DNA from 4 places in the Bradyrhizobium sp. SZCCHNRI3052 genome. Region 4 is predicted to be linked to each of the others. Evidence: predicted binding sites of a transcription regulator. Region 4 holds the regulator's gene; each other region holds the start of a gene.
What was found. The regulator PhoB, encoded in region 4, activates phosphate uptake and scavenging genes when phosphate is short. The targets are predictions, from matches to a motif close to TGTCATNNANCTGTCAT.

Region 1: QW887_RS32510 (DUF2794 domain-containing protein) is a predicted target of PhoB. The motif match lies at 2,560-2,576, and genes of this name have one in related genera.
Region 2: QW887_RS16380 (YbhN family protein) is a predicted target of PhoB. The motif match lies at 2,339-2,355, and genes of this name have one in related genera.
Region 3: QW887_RS01800 (DUF47 domain-containing protein) is a predicted target of PhoB. The motif match lies at 2,676-2,692, and genes of this name have one in related genera.

Annotation. Positions count from the first base shown of each region.
Region 1 is NZ_JAUETW010000018.1:116,192-121,205, reverse strand. Features, by position in the region: gene acnA (aconitate hydratase AcnA) at 1-1,196, shown strand, start outside; gene QW887_RS32515 (DUF1223 domain-containing protein) at 1,385-2,167, shown strand; gene QW887_RS32510 (DUF2794 domain-containing protein) at 2,588-2,953, shown strand; gene QW887_RS32505 (GNAT family N-acetyltransferase) at 2,999-3,526, opposite strand; gene QW887_RS32500 (Bax inhibitor-1/YccA family protein) at 3,683-4,474, opposite strand; gene QW887_RS32495 (ABC transporter permease) at 4,739-5,014, opposite strand, start outside.
Region 2 is NZ_JAUETW010000005.1:127,688-132,701, reverse strand. Features, by position in the region: gene QW887_RS16400 (YdcF family protein) at 1-396, opposite strand, end outside; gene QW887_RS16395 (hypothetical protein) at 486-1,076, opposite strand; gene QW887_RS16390 (hypothetical protein) at 1,125-1,559, shown strand; gene QW887_RS16385 (ferritin-like domain-containing protein) at 1,636-2,142, opposite strand; gene QW887_RS16380 (YbhN family protein) at 2,510-3,601, shown strand; gene QW887_RS16375 (hypothetical protein) at 3,705-5,014, shown strand, end outside.
Region 3 is NZ_JAUETW010000001.1:385,396-390,409, reverse strand. Features, by position in the region: gene QW887_RS01810 (peptide chain release factor 3) at 1-827, opposite strand, end outside; gene QW887_RS01805 (anion permease) at 968-1,975, opposite strand; gene QW887_RS01800 (DUF47 domain-containing protein) at 1,990-2,634, opposite strand; gene QW887_RS01795 (branched-chain amino acid ABC transporter permease) at 2,778-3,746, opposite strand; gene QW887_RS01790 (branched-chain amino acid ABC transporter permease) at 3,748-4,611, opposite strand; gene QW887_RS01785 (ABC transporter substrate-binding protein) at 4,691-5,014, opposite strand, start outside.
Region 4 is NZ_JAUETW010000008.1:2,371-7,384, reverse strand. Features, by position in the region: gene QW887_RS21255 (HoxN/HupN/NixA family nickel/cobalt transporter) at 1-48, opposite strand, end outside; gene QW887_RS21250 (trypsin-like serine protease) at 225-1,541, opposite strand; gene phoB (phosphate regulon transcriptional regulator PhoB) at 1,689-2,396, opposite strand; gene phoU (phosphate signaling complex protein PhoU) at 2,413-3,129, opposite strand; gene pstB (phosphate ABC transporter ATP-binding protein PstB) at 3,160-3,981, opposite strand; gene pstA (phosphate ABC transporter permease PstA) at 3,978-4,859, opposite strand; gene pstC (phosphate ABC transporter permease subunit PstC) at 4,863-5,014, opposite strand, start outside.

The DNA of each region.
Region 1 (5,014 bases), on a different contig from region 4:
GCACCACCTGCATCGGCAATTCCGGCCCGCTGCCGGAGGAGATCTCGAAGTCGATCAACGACAACGGCGTGGTCGCGGCGGCCGTGCTGTCGGGTAACCGCAACTTCGAAGGCCGCGTCTCGCCGGACGTGCAGGCCAACTATCTGGCCTCGCCGCCGCTGGTCGTGGCCTATGCGCTGGCCGGCACCGTGACCAAGGATCTTTCGGTCGAGCCGATCGGCATCGGCAAGGACAAGAAGCCGGTCTACCTGAAGGACATCTGGCCGACGACCAAGGAGGTCAACGACTTCGTCAAGAAGTTCGTCAAGGCGTCGATCTTCAAGAAGCGCTACGCCGACGTGTTCAAGGGCGACACCAACTGGCGCAAGATCAAGACGGTCGAGAGCGAGACCTATCGCTGGAACATGTCGTCGACCTACGTGCAGAACCCGCCGTATTTCGAGGGCATGAAGAAGGAGCCCGAGCCGATCAAGGACATCGTCGAGGCCCGCGTGCTGGCGCTGTTCGGCGACAAGATCACGACCGACCACATCTCGCCGGCCGGTTCGATCAAGCTGACTTCGCCTGCCGGCAAGTTCCTTAGCGAACACCAGGTCCGCCCGGCGGACTTCAACCAGTATGGCACGCGCCGCGGCAATCACGAGATCATGATGCGCGGCACCTTCGCCAACATCCGCATCAAGAACTTCATGCTCAAGGGTGCCGACGGCAACATTCCCGAGGGCGGCCTGACCAAGCACTGGCCCGACGGCGAGCAGATGTCGATCTACGACGCCGCGATGAAGTATCAGGAAGAGGGTGTGCCGCTGGTGGTGTTCGCCGGCGCCGAATACGGCAACGGTTCGTCGCGCGACTGGGCCGCCAAAGGTACCCGGCTGCTGGGCGTCCGCGCCGTGATCTGCCAGAGCTTCGAGCGCATCCATCGCTCCAATCTGGTAGGTATGGGCGTGCTGCCGCTCACCTTCCAGGAAGGCACGTCCTGGTCCTCGCTCGGCCTCAAGGGCGACGAGAAGGTTACCATCAAGGGCCTGCAAGGCGACCTGAAGCCGCGCCAAACCCTGACCGCCGAGATCGTCTCGGCCGACGGCGCGGCGCAGCAGGTGCCGCTGCTCTGCCGGATCGATACGCTCGACGAGCTCGACTACTACCGCAACGGCGGCATCCTGCACTACGTGCTGCGCAAGCTCGCCGCTTAACCAACGCGCGATGCGACAGTTTGGCTCACTCTGAAGTGAGTAGCGGGTGATGAAGGAGGCGGCCTATGACAAAGGCCGCCTCTTTTGCATTTTCGGTTTGTTAACTACGAGGACGGCATCGCGGATGCAGTGATGCACAGGGCGCAGCGGACGGTGGTCCAGACGGGACAGTGGCGATGAGTGGACAGATGTCGTGGTGGTCGCGCGCAGCGCTGAGTGTCTGTGCGGTCATCGCTTTCGTCCGGCCAGCTGCGTCCGATCCCCGTGCGGTGATCGAACTCTTCACCTCGCAAGGCTGTTCGTCCTGCCCGCCGGCTGACAAGATCCTCGGCGAGCTCGCCAGAGATCCTTCGGTCATCGCGCTGTCGCTGCCGATCGACTACTGGGACTATCTCGGCTGGAAGGACACGCTGGCCGACTCCCGCTTCACGGCCCGGCAGCGGGCCTATTCTCGTGCGCGCGGCGACCGCGAGGTCTATACGCCGCAGGCGGTGGTCAACGGCTCCGTGCATGTGATCGGCAGCGACCGCGAGGCGATCGAGGGCGCCATCGAGGAGACCGTCCAGGGTGGCAGCGTGATGTCGGTGCCGGTGAGGCTGTCGGTCGACGGCCAGGACCTTACTGTCTCCGTGGCCGCGGCCAACGACCAGATGCCGCGCAAGCACGGCGAGGTCTGGGTCTGCTCGATCTCGCGGGTGGTCCCGATCTCGGTCGGCCGCGGCGAGAACAGCGGCCGTGATCTGACCTATTACAACGTCGTTCGCGGGCTTCAGAAGCTGGGTGACTGGAATGGGTCGCCGGTCAGATGGAGCGTGCCGCTGGAGAAGATCGCCCGCGAGGGCGTCGATGGCACCGTCGTCTATGTGCAGGACGGCAGTCGCGACCGCCCTGGGCCGATGCTCGGGGCCGCCTTTTCCGAGTTGCCGTTGGGCGGACGGGCTTCAGCAACGGCGCGCGGTCCCGAGCGCTGATCTTCCGTCGTCCTGATCTTCGTTTTCGCTGACCTGCGTTGGGCGCGTCACGTCCGTGCGACGGCGCGTCCCGACAATCGTACGTGCAGCTCACGCCAGAAAAGCAAAAGGACCAACTTGCGTTGGCCCTTTGCCTTACTTGTGAATAGACCCGATCCTGACGACCCCGGGGGGCTGGGGGCTGAGGAATCCGGAACCGAAAGGACCGGGCCAACGCACACGAATCTTATGCCGAAGGTCGGGGGCGGTCGGTGGGCGGAAAGACGGCGCGATTATGATTCTGCTAACGATCCCGTGACGCTTGCGTGTTCGCGGAACCGATGACCTCGCAGGCTCGGTCGAACTTCGACAACGAAAACGGCCCCTTGCGGCTTCTGCCGGATGGCGCGATCATGTCGCACCGATGACAGGAGGACGCCAATGAACCTCACGCCGGAGGACGCCGACCCCAGCGAGAACCGCGCGGCGGCGCGCAGTGCGGCCGCAGCGCCGAACCGGGTGACGTTCGACCGCCTGGAGCTGAACCGCATCCTGAACCTCTACGGCCGCATGGTCGCCGACGGTGAGTGGCGCGACTATTCAATCGACTTCCTGCGTGACCGGGCCGTCTTCTCCGTGTTTCGCCGGGCGTCCGAGGTGCCGATCTACCGCATCGAGAAGGATCCGCGTCTCGCACGCAAGCAGGGCATGTACAGCGTGATCTCGGCCACCGGGCTGATCCTGCGCCGCGGCCACGAGCTCGAGCGCGTGCTGCTGGTGATCGCGCCCAAACCAGCCCTGGTCTGATCCCACGCGCACCGGGTTGATCATGACCTTCCGACTGGCGCTGCCTTACGCCGGGACGTCGCTGCTCCCGGCCCCGAGCGGGCGCTGCATCATCACAGTATCGAGCCAGCGGCCGAATTTCAGGCCGACGCTCGGGTGGGTGCCGATCATCTGGAAGCCGCAGGCGGTATGCAGCCCGACCGAGCCGGAATTGGCGGAGTCGCCGATGACGGCGATCATCTGGCGAAAGCCTCCCTCCTCACAGGCGTCGATCAGCCGCCGCATCAGGCGCATCCCGATGCCGCGACGCTGGCTGGCGGGAGCGAGATAGACCGAGTTCTCCACCGTGAAGCGATAGGCAGGGCGGGGCCGGTAGGGCCCGGCATAGGCATAGCCCACCACCTCTCCGTCCAGCAGGGCAGCGAAATAGGGGAAGCCGCCGTCGCGGAGCGCCCGGAAGCGGCGCGTCATCTCCGCCAGATCCGGAGGGTCGAGCTCAAAGGTGGCCGTGCCCTCGCGGACGGCTTGGCCGTAGATAGCGGTGATGGCGGGAAGGTCGGCCTCCTGGGTGGGCCGGATTTCAATGTCGGACATGGGGTGGAAGCATACCCAGGCGGACGCGGCGATCAATCCGGCCTCGCGGCATGGCTGCCGCTGCGGTTTTGCGTCGGTCGCAATCGGGGTTTGTGCAAACGAAAAGCCCCGGCGGTGAGGCCGGGGCTTCGAAGGTCGCTCGTTCGAGCGGTTGGATCAGTCGCGCTGTCCGAGCAACTGCAGCAGCAGCGTGAACAGGTTGATGAAGTTCAAGTACAGCGACAGGGCGCCGGTGATTGCCGCGCGCTCCGCGATGTCGCCGCCCGCGGAAGCGTAGCCGTAGATGTACTCGTTCTTCAGACGCTGCGTGTCCCAGGCGGTCAGGCCGGCGAACACGAACACGCCGATCACCGAGACGATGAACTGCAGCATCGAGCTCGCCAGGAAAAGGTTCACGAGGCTCGCCAGCACGATGCCGATCAGGCCCATGAACAGGAACGAGCCCATGCCCGTCATGTCACGCTTGGTCGTGTAGCCGTAGAGGCTCAGCGCGCCGAACGTCGCCGCGGTGATGAAGAACACCCGCACGATCGAGGTGTGGGTGTACACCAGGAAGATCGACGACAGCGAGATGCCCATCAAGGCCGAGAACACCCAGAACAGGATCTGCGCGGTCGACGGCGCCAAGCGGTTGATGCCGGCCGAGATCGCGAACACCATGACCAGGGGGGCCAGGATGAACAGCCACTTCAGCGGGCTCACGAACATCGCGTAGCCGAACTGCGTCAGATAGGCGTTGCCGAACTTGAACACGCCGGCCGCCGGATCGCCGGTCACCGACGCCATGTAGACGCCCAGTGCCGCAAGGCCGGTGATGGCCAGGCCGATGCTCATGTAATTGTAGATGCGCAGCATGTAGGCGCGCAGACCGGCGTCGACGGTCGCGGCATCGGCGCGCCCGGCCACCCGGCCAAAGGGTGAAGCATAGTTGCGGTCTAGGTCCGACATGGTCGATTCCCGTTGGTTGCCCGGCAGCCCGGTCCTGACAGGACCTTCGGCCGGTTCTCGAAAAACCCTATCTCATACCCGCTGCTGCAGATATTAAATTTGCGTCATCGGCAAATTCGCCATCTTTTGGCAGGTCTCTGAGCCCATTCCCTAGATGGGAAACTAGCATATCCGCCGCAAGCTTCCACGCGCGGCTGAATGTCGCTCCGCGCGCGTCCCAGCCGCAGAAATCGCGTTAACCGTGCGGCATGAGCGCGCAAGCCGCTACAGATTCCGAAGAACCGTCGCCGGTTTCTGGTTGAGCGCCAGCAGAGTGCCGGCCAGACCGAGGCCGACCGTCACGATCAGCGCGGCCACGACGACCAGCGCGGCGCTGCCGGCCTGCCAGGCGAAGCTCAACGTCATCAGCCGGGTCACGATCAGCCAGGCGGACACCGAGCCGGCGATGACGCCGAACGCGGCGGTGGCAAACCCGATCATCAGATATTCCAGCGCGTAGGCGCCGAGCAGCCGCAGCCTCGTCGCGCCCAGGGTCTTCAG
Region 2 (5,014 bases), on a different contig from region 4:
CCAGCTGTTGCCGAGGCAGATCACGCTGCCGACATTGGCGAGGCCGAGCGCGGCGTCGATCACCGGCAGAGCGAACGCGACGTTCTCGCCGGTATTCGTGGCGTGGTGCTCTTCGAGGATGCGCTCGGCCGGAATGCCGCGCCCCACCATGGCGGCCTTGATCAGCGTACACTCCGAAAGATCAGCGCCCGGCGTGATCCCACCGCTGACGATGGCGTGGCGGAAGTAGCCTTGCTGCCACAGCTTCACCGCCGTCTCGGCACGCAGCTCCTCGTCGACGCGGGTCCCGAACACGAACAGGAGATCGGCCGGCCGCAGCGGCGTATCGGCGAAATGCCGCGCGTTGACCGCGGCGATCTCGGCGTCATCCGGTCTGCGCAGCGCGCGATCCTGCATCGGTCCTCTCCGAAGGCGACTCGCTCAGTCTGGCATGGCGCGCGAAATCTGCATGATCACATTCGGTGACCGGCGATGAGGTTGCGTGATCACGGCAGCAGCGCGGCCGGAATCTCCGTGAACGTGTAGCTGCGCGGCCTGTTGCGGGTGATGAAGCCGCCGACATACCAGGCGAACAGCGCGGCGAAGCCGATCAGGAACAACGCGCCCGACCATTCGGCGATGACGAGCGCGCGCACCAGAAGCCCGGCCATCGCCACGGCGAGCAGCGCAATCGCGGCGAGCGCCGCGCCGTAGGTGAAGCGGCCGAGGCCCGCAGTCAGCCGCGCGTTGCTGCCGCTGAAGGCGAGCCGCGCATGCAGGCCGAGGATGAAAGCACGATAGGCCTCGCTCTGCGGCGCCATCAGGGCCGCCGTCTGCCACGAGACGGAGATGATGCTGAGGCGGCGGCCATCGCGATGGGTGATGTCGGCCCGAAAACGCCTCGCCTGCATCGACACCGGTCGGTAGGACAGCCGGATCGCGGCGATGTCGGCGTAAGGCCACAGGCCGGTCCGGCCGGCGAACCGCCACGACAGCCCCTGCCCGGTCAGCTCGAACTGGTGCGCGGCCCCGATCAGCGACGCCTTGTAGGCGTAGCGGATCGCATCATCGCCGGCCGTGGTGGTGCGCTCGGAAATGGATCGGTCCTGTTGCGTGTGGCGCGCGCCTTATCCTACAAACGGAGCATGAGCGAAACGATCTATTTTCCGCGCCACCTGATCCTGGCCGGAGCGATGGCCGCCGGCGTGCTGCTGGCGCTGGCGGTGCACATGCTCGGCGCCCGCTACGGCCTCGATCTCGGCGGCCTGTGGCAGACCGAGAGCGGCGCCTTCATGCCGGCGGGATCGGCGATCGCCTGGTGGCTGATCGCCACCGTCGGCTTCTCCTCGGGCTATTTCATCGCCAACATCATGCACAGCGCGGTATCGGGCGAGATCCCGCAGCGGATGCGCAACTTCCTGGTCGTGGTCGGCGTGCTGATGCTGGCCGGCATCGGCCAAGCGATCTCCGGCCCGAGCCCGGTGCCATCGGCCTCGGGTGTGCTGGCCGGCCTCGCCGCGCTCTGCCTCGGCGCCCTGATGGCGTTCTGCGGCGCCAATTTCGCGTTGCGTAAGAGCTGACGCGCGGCATCCGGATGCGACGACGCCGCGCGGGATGTCCGCGCGGCGTTTTGTCTCATCGGCTCTGGTGACGCGATCAGCTCGCAGCACGCAGGTTGACGCCGCTCTCGGCGAGCTTGGTCAGCTTCATGTCGGTCGCCTTCTCTTCGTCGAGCGTCTTCTGCAGCACGGCGGCGCAGTCGCTACGGCCGAGCTGCTTGGCCCAGGCGATCAGGCTGCCATAGCGGGTGATCTCATAGTGCTCCGCCGCCTGACCGGCATTGATCAGGGCGGCGTCGAGCACCGTCTTGTCTGCGACCTCGCCGGCGACCTCCTCGGCCTCCTCGATGATGCCGTCGATCGCCGGACAGTCGACCGCCTTGGGCGCAATGCCGTGCATCTCGAACACCTGCTCGAGCCGCTTCACATGCGTCCTGGTTTCGTCGAGATGGGTCAGAAAACCCTGCTTGAGCTTCTGATCCGTCGCCTTGTCCGCCATCTTCGGCAGCGCTTTGACGAGCTGGTTCTCGGCGTAATAGATGTCCTGCAGCTGATGAACGAACAGATCGTTCATCGTCTTGATGTCCTTGGTGAACAGTCCCATTTGTTTCACGTCCTCTCGGTTCGGAACATGGCAGGTCCCTCCCCCGACCGATCGTCGCCATGTTCGCTGTGCGCTAACCGGCGGCTACGGCGGTTGTTCCGGCGTACCGGCCCTGCCGAACCGCAGGGGCGAGGGTTCTCGTGAACCGCGCGGGCGACCAGTTGGACCGAATTGAGGCGGACGGGCCGCCAGCTATGTGACCGGAGTGTGACAGACCCGCGCCGCATGGGTCGGAGCTGAGCTGTGTCAAGGACTGCACAAGGCGCGCATTTTAGCATAAGGAACAGGCTGTCACGAATTGCCCGCCCCATCGATCAATGGTTTCGCCTCTTTTCCAAGATCTAGTACCGCCCCGCCGGGAGGATGAATGCAGCGCCTGCTGACCACGCTTGGGCGTGGCTTCAAGAAATGGATCGGCTGGAAGCGGCTGGGGATTGCAGCGAGCCTTGCGATCATCGCCTTCGCGATCACGACACTCGTGCGCACGCTGAAGGGCGTCGATGCCGGCGTCATCCTGACCGCGCTCACCGAAATCCCGCCCGGTCACATCGCCCTCGCGGCCTTGTGTGTGGTCGGCGCGTTCTGCACGCTGACCTTCTATGACTATTTTGCACTGCGAACGATTGGCAAGAAACACGTGCCCTATCGCATCGCGGCGATGAGCGCCTTCACCAGCTATTCGATCGGCCACAACATCGGCGCCACCGTGTTCACCGGCGGCGCCATCCGGTTTCGGATCTACTCCGACTACGGCCTGTCCGCGATCGACGTCGCCAAGATCTGCTTCCTGTCAGGCCTGACCTTCTGGCTCGGCAATCTGTTCGTACTCGGCATCGGTATGACCTTGCATCCGGCCGCCGCCACCGCGATGGACCAGTTGCCCCCGGCGGTGAACCAGTTGATCGCGATCGGCATCCTGGGGGCGATCTTCGCCTATCTCGGCTGGCTGACCGCCGGCAAGAACCGGCGCCAGCTCGGCCAGAACGGCTGGAAGGTGGTGCTGCCCTCGGCGCAGCTCACGCTCGTGCAGATCCTGATCGGAGTGGTCGACCTCGGCTTCTGCGCGCTGGCGATGTACCTCCTCGTCCCCGCCGCTCCGCCGATCGATTTCCTGTCGCTGTCGGTGGTGTTCATCCTCGCCACCCTGCTCGGCTTCGCCAGCCACGCGCCCGGCAGCATCGGCGTGTTCGATGCCGCGATGCTCGTGGCGCTGCCGCAGTTCGGGCGCGAGCAGTTGCTGGCCACCCTGCTCGTTTTCCGCGTGCTGTATTTCGTGATCCCGTTCGCGACGGCGATCTCCATCATGGGCATCAGGGAACTCTGGCTGAACGTCGTGAAGCCGTGGCAGGAGCGGCGCCGGCTGAACTCAGCCTGCGAGGACGAGGTCGCCGCCAAGCGCGCCGCGGCCACGGCGCCCGCCGCGGTTCCCCAGCGCATCAAGCGCCACTCCCAGCGCTGAGCAGCAATCGTCTCGCGGATGACGCGACGGTTCGACCCTCGACCGGTTGAACTCGCGTGCGATCCTCTTATTTCCGCCCCATCCCTGACGTGAATCCTTGCGCATGACCCGAATGCCCCTTCGTCCGCTGCTCGCCGCCTGCGTCCTGGCCGGCCTGCTCGCCCCTCTCGCCGCCACCGAGGCGGCCGCGCAGTTCGGCGCAGCGCCGCTGCAGATCAGCTGGGAGGTGCGCAACCGCTTCCGTCTCTTCCGGGAGGAGCGCGACTTCCTGCTGCATACCGAGAGCACGCGCGACCGCTCCATTCTCGCCGCCGAGCAGGCGTTGGCGGTGCAGAGCGACGGCCGCGGCTGGGCCCGGAACGTCGTCAACCGGCTCTGCATCGACCTCGCCGGCCGCATCAACGAGCCGTGCACGCGCGACAACGTCAAGGAAAGCTATCTCACGCCGATCGACCATCCGATCACCGTGCGCCTGACCGGCCCGGTCCCGGTCGGCGCCACCTGCGCGTGGTCGTTCGACGACGGCGACGGGCCGCAGACCTCGACATTCGACTGCGCCGAACCGGTCAACCTGCGCGTCCGCTACGGCCGCCAGACCGTCGCATCCGTCGATGTCGCCAGCCCGGAAGGCACGCAGCAGGTGTCGACCGGAATCCAGGTCCGCGACATCCTGATCGCCGGCCTCGGCGACAGCATCGCCTCCGGCGAGGGCAATCCCGACCGCCCGATCGCGCTCGCCGACGACGGCTTCTGCTTCCGCTCCTATCTCGGCGGCCCGACCGCGCAATATTATCGGCCGAGCCGGGCCGGCTTCAAAGGCGGCCGCGCCTGCGAGGCGCCGGACACGCTGCAGAACTGGCAGAAGCACAGCGCGGTCTGGCTCAACGCGGCCTGCCATCGCTCGCTCTACAGCTACCAGACCCGCACGGCGCTGGCGCTCGCGGTGCGCTATCCGCACGTCGCGGTCACCTACCTGCCGCTCGCCTGCACCGGCGCCACCATCGCCGACGGCCTGTTCGGCAGCCAGCGCGCGCGCGAATGCACGCCCGGCCGCGCCGCGACCACCTGCGCCGGCAGCGTCAACGGCCAGCTCGGCGAGCTGCGCGAGGCGCTGACCGCGGCCAAGCGTCGCCAGCCGGACCGCAAGCTCGATCTGATTCTGCTGTCGATCGGCGCCAACGACATCAACTTCTCCGGTCTCGTCGCCGACGTCATCGTCGATACGCCGACCGAACGCACGCTGTTCAAGCGCTCGGGCGTGATCGGCTCGGTCGAGGAATCGCGCAGCGAGCTGGCGCGCGACCTGCCGCAGGGTTTTGCCAAGCTGCGCGAGGCGCTGAAGCCGCTGGTCGGCGACCTCTCGCACGTCATCTACACCTCCTACGGCAACCCGGCACTGAGCGGCCCCGGCAC
Region 3 (5,014 bases), on a different contig from region 4:
TCGAGCAGATCGCCGACGCCGAAATTGCGCAGCGCGCTGCCGAAATAGACGGGCGTCAGGTGGCCCTCGCGGAATGCCTCGAGGTCGAACGGCTTGCAGGCTTCCTTGACCAGCTCCAGCTCGTCGGTGATCTGACTCATGTCGAGATTGGCGTTGATCTTGCCGAGCTCGGCGATGTCGATCTGCTGCGCCGCGCCGGTCTTGGCGCCGCCGCCTTCGAGCAGGCGCACGCCGCCGTCGCGGATGTCATAGGTGCCGATGAAGTCGCGGCCGCGGCCCACGGGCCAGGTCATCGGCGTGGTGTCGAGCGCCAACGTCTTCTCGATCTCGTCCAGCAGATCGAAGGTGTCGCGGCTCTCGCGGTCCATCTTGTTGATGAAGGTGATGATCGGGATGTCGCGGAGGCGGCAGACCTCGAACAGCTTGCGCGTGCGCGCCTCGATGCCCTTGGCGGCGTCGATCACCATGACGGCCGAGTCGACCGCGGTCAGCGTGCGATAGGTGTCTTCGGAAAAGTCCTCGTGGCCCGGCGTGTCCAGCAGGTTGAAGACGAGCCCTTCGAACTCGAAGGTCATCACCGAGGTGACGACCGAGATGCCGCGCTCGCGCTCGATCTTCATCCAGTCCGAGCGGGTGTTGCGGCGCTCGCCCTTGGCCTTGACCTGGCCGGCGAGGTTGATGGCGCCGCCGAACAGCAGCAGCTTCTCGGTCAGCGTCGTCTTGCCGGCGTCCGGGTGCGAGATGATGGCGAAGGTGCGCCGGCGCGCGACCTCGTCGGAGAGCGCGGAGCGGGACGGCTGTTCGGTCGTCAAACTTGTATCGGACATGAGGCGGCGGACGTCGTTTCGGGGCCAGAGAGCGGGCGATTTGATGGGAAAGGCGCGGGATCACGGCCGCCGCGCGCCCTCCATATAGGCGTTTTGCACCGCAACTCCAACCGGCGAGTTGCCCCCTCGCCCGCCCCGGATCAGTGCCGGAGCACCGACACCAGCCAGAACGTCAGCGCCGAGACGATGGCCGAGGCCGGAATCGTGAAGATCCAGGCATAGACGATCGATCCGGCCACGTTCCAGCGCACCGCCGAGGCACGGCGAGCGGCGCCGACGCCGACGATGGCGCCGGTGATGGTGTGGGTGGTCGACACCGGCACGCCGAGGAACGTCGCCAGGAACAGCGTGATGGCGCCGCCGGTCTCGGCGCAGAAGCCCTGCATCGGGTTGAGCTTGGTGATGCGCAGGCCCATGGTGCGGACGATGCGCCAGCCGCCCATCAGGGTGCCAAGCGCCATCGCCGCCTGGCACGACAGCACGACCCAGAACGGCACCGTGAACTGCTCGCCGAGATGGCCCTGCGAGTACAACAGCACGGCGATGATGCCCATCGTCTTCTGCGCGTCGTTGCCGCCATGGCCGAGCGAATAGAGCGAGGCCGAAGCGAATTGCAGGATGCGGAAGGCGCGGTCGACCGCGAACGGCGTCGAGCGCACCGAGGCCCAGGACACGATCGCGACCAGGATCATCGCCAGCACCAGCCCGACCAGCGGCGACAGCACGATCGCCAGCACGGTCTTGGACAGGCCGCTCCAGACGGTGGCCGAGATGCCGGCCTTGGCGACCCCTGCCCCGACCAGCCCGCCGATCAGCGCGTGCGAGCTCGACGACGGAATGCCGGCCGCCCAGGTGACGAGGTTCCAGACGATGGCGCCGACCAGCGCAGCGAAGATCACCTGCGCGTCGACGATCGCGGGATCGATGATGCCGGTGCCGATGGTCTGGGCGACGTGGAGGCCGAACACGCCGAACGCCACGAAGTTGAAGAATGCGGCCCAGAACACCGCATATTGCGGCCGGAGCACGCGGGTCGAAACGATGGTCGCGATCGAGTTGGCGGCGTCGTGCAGGCCGTTGAGGAAATCGAAGGCGAGTGCGACGGCGATGAGGCCGACCAGGATCGGAAGGCCGAGTTGAGCGTCCACGGCGCGGCCCTACCCTAGACCTGTTCGATCATGATCGAATTGATCTCGTTGGCGACGTCGTCGAAGCGGTCGGCGACCTTCTCCAGATGGTCATAGATCTCGGCGCCGACGATGAAGTCCATCGTGTTGGCGTTGCGGTGCTTGAGGAACAGCTCCTTCAGCCCGATGTCGTGGAGATCGTCGACCCGTCCCTCGAGCTTGGTCATCTCCTCGGTGATCGCGGTGATCATCGGCACGTTCTGGCCGATCGCCTGCAACAGCGGCAACGCCTTTCCGATCAGGTTGGCGCAGTCGACCAGCAAGGTGCCCATCTCGCGCATGGTCGGCTCGAACTCCTTGACCTCGAACAGCACCACGGCCTTGGCGGTCTGCTGCATCTGGTCGATGGCGTCGTCCATCGAGGTGATCAGGTTCTTGATGTCGCCGCGGTCGAACGGGGTGATGAAAGTGCGGCGGACAGCGGTCAGCACTTCGCGGGTGATGTTGTCGGCCTCGTTCTCGAGCTGGCTGACGCGCTGGCAATGCCTGAGGATGTCGTCGCCGCCCTGCAGCATGTCCTGCAGCGCATGGGCGCCTTGAATCACCACCTTGTTGTGGCGGGCGAACAAATCGAAAAACCGCTCCTCCCGCGGGAGGACGGCGCGAAACCAGTGCAGCATGGGACGAGATCCATCCATTCCGAAACGGGCCAGGGCCGGCCCGTCACAGAACTGTCATACTCCGGATCGCGCACCAGCAGAAGCGGTGGCCGGATCATCCACCGCTTTCTGCCCTTTCGACGATCTCTTTTCAGATCAATTACTTAGAGGGATCGCTTGAACAGATGGGCGATTTCCCCGACGACGCCGCGGCGGAAGGTGAGCACGCAGGCGACGAAGATCACGCCCTGGATCACCGTCACCCACTGGCCGAACCCGGACAGATATTGCTGCATGCCGACGATCACGAACGCGCCGACGACGGGGCCGAACACGGTGCCGAGCCCACCGACCAGGGTCATGAGCACGATCTGGCCGGACATCCCGACCTCGACGTCGGTCAGCGAGGCATTCTGGGCGACGAACACCTTCAGCGCACCGGCGAGGCCCGCCAGCGTCCCCGACAGGATGAAGGCGAGCAGCTTGTAATGGTCGGTCTTGTAGCCCAGCGAGATCGCGCGCTGCTCGTTCTCACGGATCGATTTCAGCACCTCGCCGAACGGCGAGTTGATGGTGCGGAAGATCAGCAGGAAGCCGGCGAGGAAGCCGACCAGCACGACGTAATAGAGCACCGTCGGCTTGGACAGGTCGAGGATGCCGAACATCCGGCCCTGCGGAATGCCCTGGATGCCGTCCTCGCCATGGGTGAACGGCGCCTGCAGATAGATGAAGTACAGGAGCTGCGACAGCGCCAGGGTGATCATCGCGAAATAGATGCCCTGGCGTCGGATCGAGATGTAGCCGGTGATCACCGACAGGACGAACGATCCGGCGACGCCCGTCAGGATGCCGAGCTCGGGCGGCAGCCCCCACACCTTCAGCGCGTGGGCACTGCAATAGCCGGCCGTTCCCAGGAACATCGCATGGCCGAACGACAGCAGGCCGCCATAGCCGATCAGGAGGTTGAAGGCGCAGGCCAGCAGCGCGAAGCACAGCGCCTGCATGACGAAGAACGGGTACAGCCCGGTCCACGGCACGATCGCCAGCAGCGCTGTCATGATGACGAACACGATCATCTCGTCGCGCATCGCGCGCGGGGTGATCGGCAGGGTTGCGTCGGTGATGGATGTCATGTCAGGCCGCCCGTCCGGTCAGACCCGTCGGCTTCACCAGCAGCACCAGGACCATCAGAACGAAGACCACGGTGTTGGAAGCCTCGGGATAGAAATATTTGGTCAGTCCCTCAATCACGCCGAGCAGGAAGCCGGTGATGATCGAGCCCATGATCGAACCCATGCCGCCGATCACGACCACCGCGAACACCACGATGATGATGTGCTCGCCCATCAGCGGCCGCACCTGGTTGATCGGCGCCGACAACACGCCGGCCAGCGCCGCGAGCCCGACGCCGAGGCCGTAGGTCAGCGTGATCATGCGCGGCACGTTGATGCCGAACGCCCGCACCAATGTCGGATTCTCGGTGGCCGCGCGCAGGTAGGCGCCGAGCCGGGTCCGCTCGATCAGGAACCAGGTCGCCAGACAGACGACCAGGGAGAATATGACGACCCAGCCGCGATAGACCGGCAGATACATGAAGCCGAGGTTCATGCCGCCGCGGAGCTGATCCGGGATCGCATAAGGCAGGCCGGACGAGCCGAAGAAGTTCTGGAACACGCCCTGGATGATCAGCGCCAGTCCGAACGTCAGAAGCAGTCCGTAGAGATGGTCGAGCCCGGCAATCCATTGCAGCATGGTGCGCTCGAGGACCATGCCAAAGATGCCGACGATGATCGGCGCCAGCAGCAGCGCCCACCAATAATTGATGCCGCCGAGGTTCAGCAGAAAATAGGCGCAGAACGCGCCCATCATGTAGAGCGCGCCATGGGCGAAATTGATGATGTTGAGCATGCCGAAGATGACGGCAAGCCCGAGACTGAGCAGCGCGTAGAACGAGCCGTTGATCAGTCCGACCAGGAGCTGTGCGTAGAGGGCCTGCATCGTCTTGTTTCTGTTTTCTCTCGGCGTTTCCCAGAAGATGGCGGCCCCGGCGACGTTCAGCCGCCGGAGCCACAGCGGTTCATTTCTTCAACAAGGCGCACGCGCTCTTGTCGAGCGGCGTGAAGGCCTGGTCGCCCGGTACCGAGCCGACCAGCTTGTAGAGATCCCACGGGCCCTTGGACTCCGAGGGCTTCTTGACCTCGAACAGATGGGCGGTGTGGATGGTGCGGCCGTTCGGCTGGATCTCGCCCTTGCCGAACAGCGCATCGTCGGTCGGGATCGACTTCATCTTGTCGACGATCTTGACGCCGTCATGCGGGTTCTCGCCGAGCGCCTCCAGCGCCTTGAAGTAATGCATCAAGCCGGCATAGACGCCCGCCTGCACCATGGTCGGCGGCGCGCC
Region 4 (5,014 bases):
CCACAGCAGCCGAGGGGCACGAGGATGATCAATTTGAACAATCGTCATACTCGGACTATAGCAAGAGCCAGGCCAGTTCGGTAAAGCCCCCCGCTGCAGGCAAAAACTGCAGGAAAACGTGGGCGGCCCTTCCCGGATTGCCCTCTCGCTTGGCAACCCGCTATCCAGTCACGCACAGATCATGACCAGCGGCGGGACATCTTCTTCTCTCGCCCCTCCTTCGCTCACCGCATCGAGGCACTCTGTGCCGTGATCTCGCGCCGCACGACCGCCTCGAACTGGCTCGCGGGGGCGGCGAACATCAGCCGGGTCTCCTCGTGGAACGCCGAGAAGATGCCGACCACGGCCGGCTGTCCGCCGACGTCGGCCATGATGGGGGAGCCCGAATAGCCGAAATTGGCGAGGCAATGCACCGTCAGCAGCATCTCGTCCTTGGTCATGCCGGCGCTGCAATTGCGCTGGCCGGTCGGCGAATAGCGCCGCTCCTGGCCATAGCCGATCTCGGAGATGGTTCCGGCCGTGGTCGCAGCCTGCAATTCCTCGCGCGTCAGCGCCCTGACCTCAACCGGCTTCGACGGCAGCGCGTCCTTCAGCACGATCAGTGCCCAATCGGCGGGCGAGCGGTCGAGCGACCATCTGTCGTGCCGGGTCGGGACGAAATCGGGCGCCACGATCAGCTTGTCGGCGACCGACGATGCCGCCGGCGTGCCCCTGTTCATGCCGGCCAGGAAGCGGACGTTGCCGGGGCTGACCTGCGCCACGCCGTTGAACACGCAATGCGCCGCGGTGAGCACGACGCGCGGCGCGACCAGCGTGCCGGTGCACCAGCCGCCGGTCGAGTATTGCGCGACGGTGACGACGCCGATCGACGACGCCGGCCACGAGGTGGGATCGACGACCTCGCCGATGTGGCGGTCGAGCCCGAGCAGTTGCTCCGGACGCGGAGCGGCGATGCCGGCCTCCGCCGATTCCGGCTTCGGCCGCCAGGCCGCAATGGCACTCTGGGCCTGGACGCGCTGCGGCTCGGTCAACTTGACCCGCTGCACGTCGCGGCCGGCCGATCGCACGCCGCTACGGCCCGCCATCACCAGCCAGGCATAGCCCTGCACGACGTCCTGTTTCACACCGCGGCCGTCGAGCAGCATCAGGCCGAGCATGTATTGCGACTGGGCGAAGCCCTGCGCCGCGGCGCGGCTGAACCAGCGGCCGGCTTCGCCGTAATTGCTCGCAACACCTTCGCCGTTGACGTAGGCGATGCCGAGATAGTGTTGCGCGACAGCGAGCCCCTGATCGGCGGCCTTGCGGTACCACGCCAGCGCCTCGGCGGGGTTGCGCGGTTGGCCCCAGCCGAAGGCGTGCATGAAGCCGACGTCGAACTGCGCCCGCGCATCGCCCTTGGCGGCCAGCGGCAGCAGCCGTCGCATCGCCGCCGCATGCTGCCCGTTGCCTGCCGCCGCGACCGCGTCTTCGAGCTCGGCGGCCGTGGCGCCCGCCGCGCCGCCGAGCAGCACGGCAAGAGATATGATGATGGTCTTGATCAAGGGCGTCCGCTGGCACCGAAACATCGTGACGGGCCACGAAGCAGACACGATCAAGACGGCGGCGGCGTGGCGGAAAGCGGACCGCGATCTCCTCAATCGGGCCGCCTCGCGTCTCACACCTGCTGCGTCCTCACGCCCGATCGCCCCTTACACCTGCTCGCTCTTGGCGAAGCGATCATCGAGCGCATAACCGGCGCCGCGCACGGTGCGGATCGGGTCCTGCTCGCGGCCGGGATTGAGCAGCTTGCGCAGGCGGCCGATATGGACGTCGACGGTGCGCTCGTCGATGTAGATGTCGCGGCCCCAGACACTGTCGAGCAGCTGCTCGCGGCTGAACACGCGGCCGGGATGCTCCAGGAAGAACTCGAGCAGGCGGTATTCGGTCGGGCCGAGATCGATCGGCCTACCAGAGCGCGCCACGCGGCGCTTCTCGCGGTCGAGCTCGATGTCGCCATAGGACAGCACGGTCGCCAGCCGCTCCGGACTCGCCCGCCGCAGCAGGCCTTTCACCCGCGCCAGAAGCTCCGGCACCGAGAACGGCTTGACGATGTAGTCGTCGGCGCCGGTCGCGAGGCCGCGCACGCGCTCGCTCTCCTCGCCGCGTGCGGTGAGCATGATGATCGGCAACTGCCGGGTCTCGGTCCGCGCCCGCAGGCGGCGGCACAGCTCGATGCCGGACAGGCCCGGCAGCATCCAGTCGAGCACGACGAGATCGGGAACACGCTCCTTCAGGCGCGTGTCGGCCTCGTCGCCGCGCGCCACGGTCTCGACCTCGTAGCCTTCGGCCTCGAGGTTGTAGCGCAGCAGCGTCGTCAGCGCCTCCTCGTCCTCCACCACCAGAATTCGGGCGCCCATGTCTGAACCGTCTCTCTCAGTTGCCGGGGATCGTCGATGCGAAGCTCGTCATGTCGCCCTTCGGGCGCTTGTCCATGATCTGCTGGCCTTCGATCATATAGAACACCGTCTCGGCGATGTTGGTCGCGTGATCGCCGATGCGCTCGATGTTCTTGGCGCAGAACATCAGGTGGATGCAGAACGAGATGTTGCGCGGATCCTCCATCATGTAGGTCAGGAGCTCGCGAAACAGCGAGGTGCAGATGGCATCGACTTCCTCATCGCCCTTCCACACCGTCATCGCCGCCGGCAAATCGTGCGCGGCATAGGCGTCCAGCACCGTCTTGACCTGCGACTGCACGAGATCGGTCATGTGCTCGAGCCCGCGGATCAGCTTCAGCGGATGGAAGTCGCTCTCCAGCGCCGCGACGCGCTTGCCGATGTTCTTGGCGAGATCGCCGATACGCTCCAGATCGGTCGCCACGCGCATCGCGCCGACGATCTCACGCAGGTCGACCGCCATCGGCTGTCGCCGGGCGATGGTAAGAACGGCGCGCTCCTCGATGATGCGTTGCAGCTTGTCGACCTCGGCGTCGGTGGCGACCACCTTCTGGCCGAGCGCGATGTCGCGTCGCACCAGCGCATCGACGGAATCGACGATCAGCCGCTCGGCGAGGCCGCCCATCTCCGATACCAGACGGGTGAGGTCCTGCAGATCGCTGTCGAACGCCTTGGCGGTATGTTCACTGGCCATGATGATCTCCTGAAGACAATGTCGTCGGCGTCAGCCGAACCGGCCGGTGATGTAATCCTGGGTCCGCCGATCGCTCGGCGAGGTGAAGATCTTGCTGGTGTCGTCGAACTCGATCAGCTCGCCGAGATACATGAAGGCGGTCTTGTCGGAGACGCGCGCCGCCTGCTGCATGTTATGCGTCACGATGGCGATCGTATAGTTTTCGGCGAGTTCCTGAATCAGCTCCTCGACCTTGGCGGTCGAGATCGGATCGAGCGCCGAGCACGGCTCGTCGAACAGGATCACCTCCGGCCGGACCGCCACGGTACGCGCGATGCACAGCCGCTGCTGCTGGCCGCCGGACAGCGACAGGCCCGAGGCGTTGAGCTTGTCCTTGACCTCGTTCCACAACGCGCCGCCGCGCAGCGCCTTCTCGACCCGGTCGTCCATCTCCGACTTGGAGATCTTCTCATAGAGGCGGATGCCGAAGGCGATGTTCTCGTAGATCGTCATCGGGAACGGCGTCGGCTTCTGGAACACCATGCCGACCCGGGCACGCAGCAGGTTCAGATCGAGCTTGGGATCGAGGATGTTGGTGTTGTCGAGCATCAGCTGCCCGGTCGCCCGCTGCCCCGGATAGAGATCGTACATCCGGTTGAAGATGCGCAGCAGCGTGGACTTGCCGCAGCCGGACGGGCCGATGAACGCGGTGACGCGGTTGGTGCCCAGCGACAGGTTGATGTTCTTCAGCGCATGATGGTCGCCGTAGTAGAAGTTGAGGTTGCGCGCGGTCACCTTGGCCGGCGCATCCGGAAGCGCCTTGCCGTGAAGAGCGTGATTGGGCTGACTGACGGAGACGGACAGTTCGGTCATTTGGTGTTCCTCTCGGCGCCGAGAATGCGTGCACCGATGTTCAGGGCGAGCACGGCCAGAGTGATGAGAAGGGCTCCGCTCCAGGCCAGTTGTTTCCAGTAGGCATAAGGGCTCTGGACGAAATTGTTGATGGTGACGGGCAGGTTCGCCATCGTCTTGGAAAGGTTGAGGCTCCAGAACTGGTTCGACAGCGCGGTGAACAGCAGAGGCGCGGTCTCGCCGGCGACGCGGGCGGTCGCCAGCAGCACGCCGGTGATGAGGCCCGAGCGCGCCGCCCGATAGGCGATGCGGCGGATCACCAGCGAGCGCGGCAGGCCGAGCGCAGACGCCGCCTCGCGCAGCGGGTTGGGCACGAGCAGCAGCATGTCCTCGGTGGTGCGCAGCACCACCGGGATCACGATGACCGCCAATGCAAGGGAACCCGCGAGTGCCGAGAAGCCGCCCATCGGCACCACGACCGCACCATAGATGAACAGGCCGATGATGATCGAGGGCGCCGACAGCAGGATGTCGTTGATGAAGCGGATCACCGAGGTCAGGCGGTCGTTGCGGCCGTATTCGGCGAGATAGGTGCCGGCGAACAGGCCGAGCGGCGCGCCGATGCCGACGCCGATGATCGTCATGATCAAGGAGCCGACGATGGCGTTGCGCAGGCCGCCTTCGCTGGAGCCGGGCGGTGGCGTGTCGGCGGCAAAAACCTGCAGGCTGAGGCCGGCGAGTCCGTTATAGAACAGCGTGAACAGGATCAGCGCCAGCCAGGTGACGCCGAACATCGCGGCGGCAACGCAGAGGCCGCGGATCACGATGTCTCTGCGGCGCCGGCGCGCATAGATCGGATTGACCGGCGCATCGAGTGTAAGCGTGTCAGCGCTGGACATGGCTTATTTTCCCGCCTTGGCTTCGAGCCGCATGAGCATCAGCCGCGCGCTCGCCAGCACGAAGAAGGTGAGCACGAACAGCAGCAGGCCGAGCAGGATCAGGCTCGACTGGTGCAGCCCGTCGCTCTCCTGGAATTCGGAGGCGATGGCGGCCG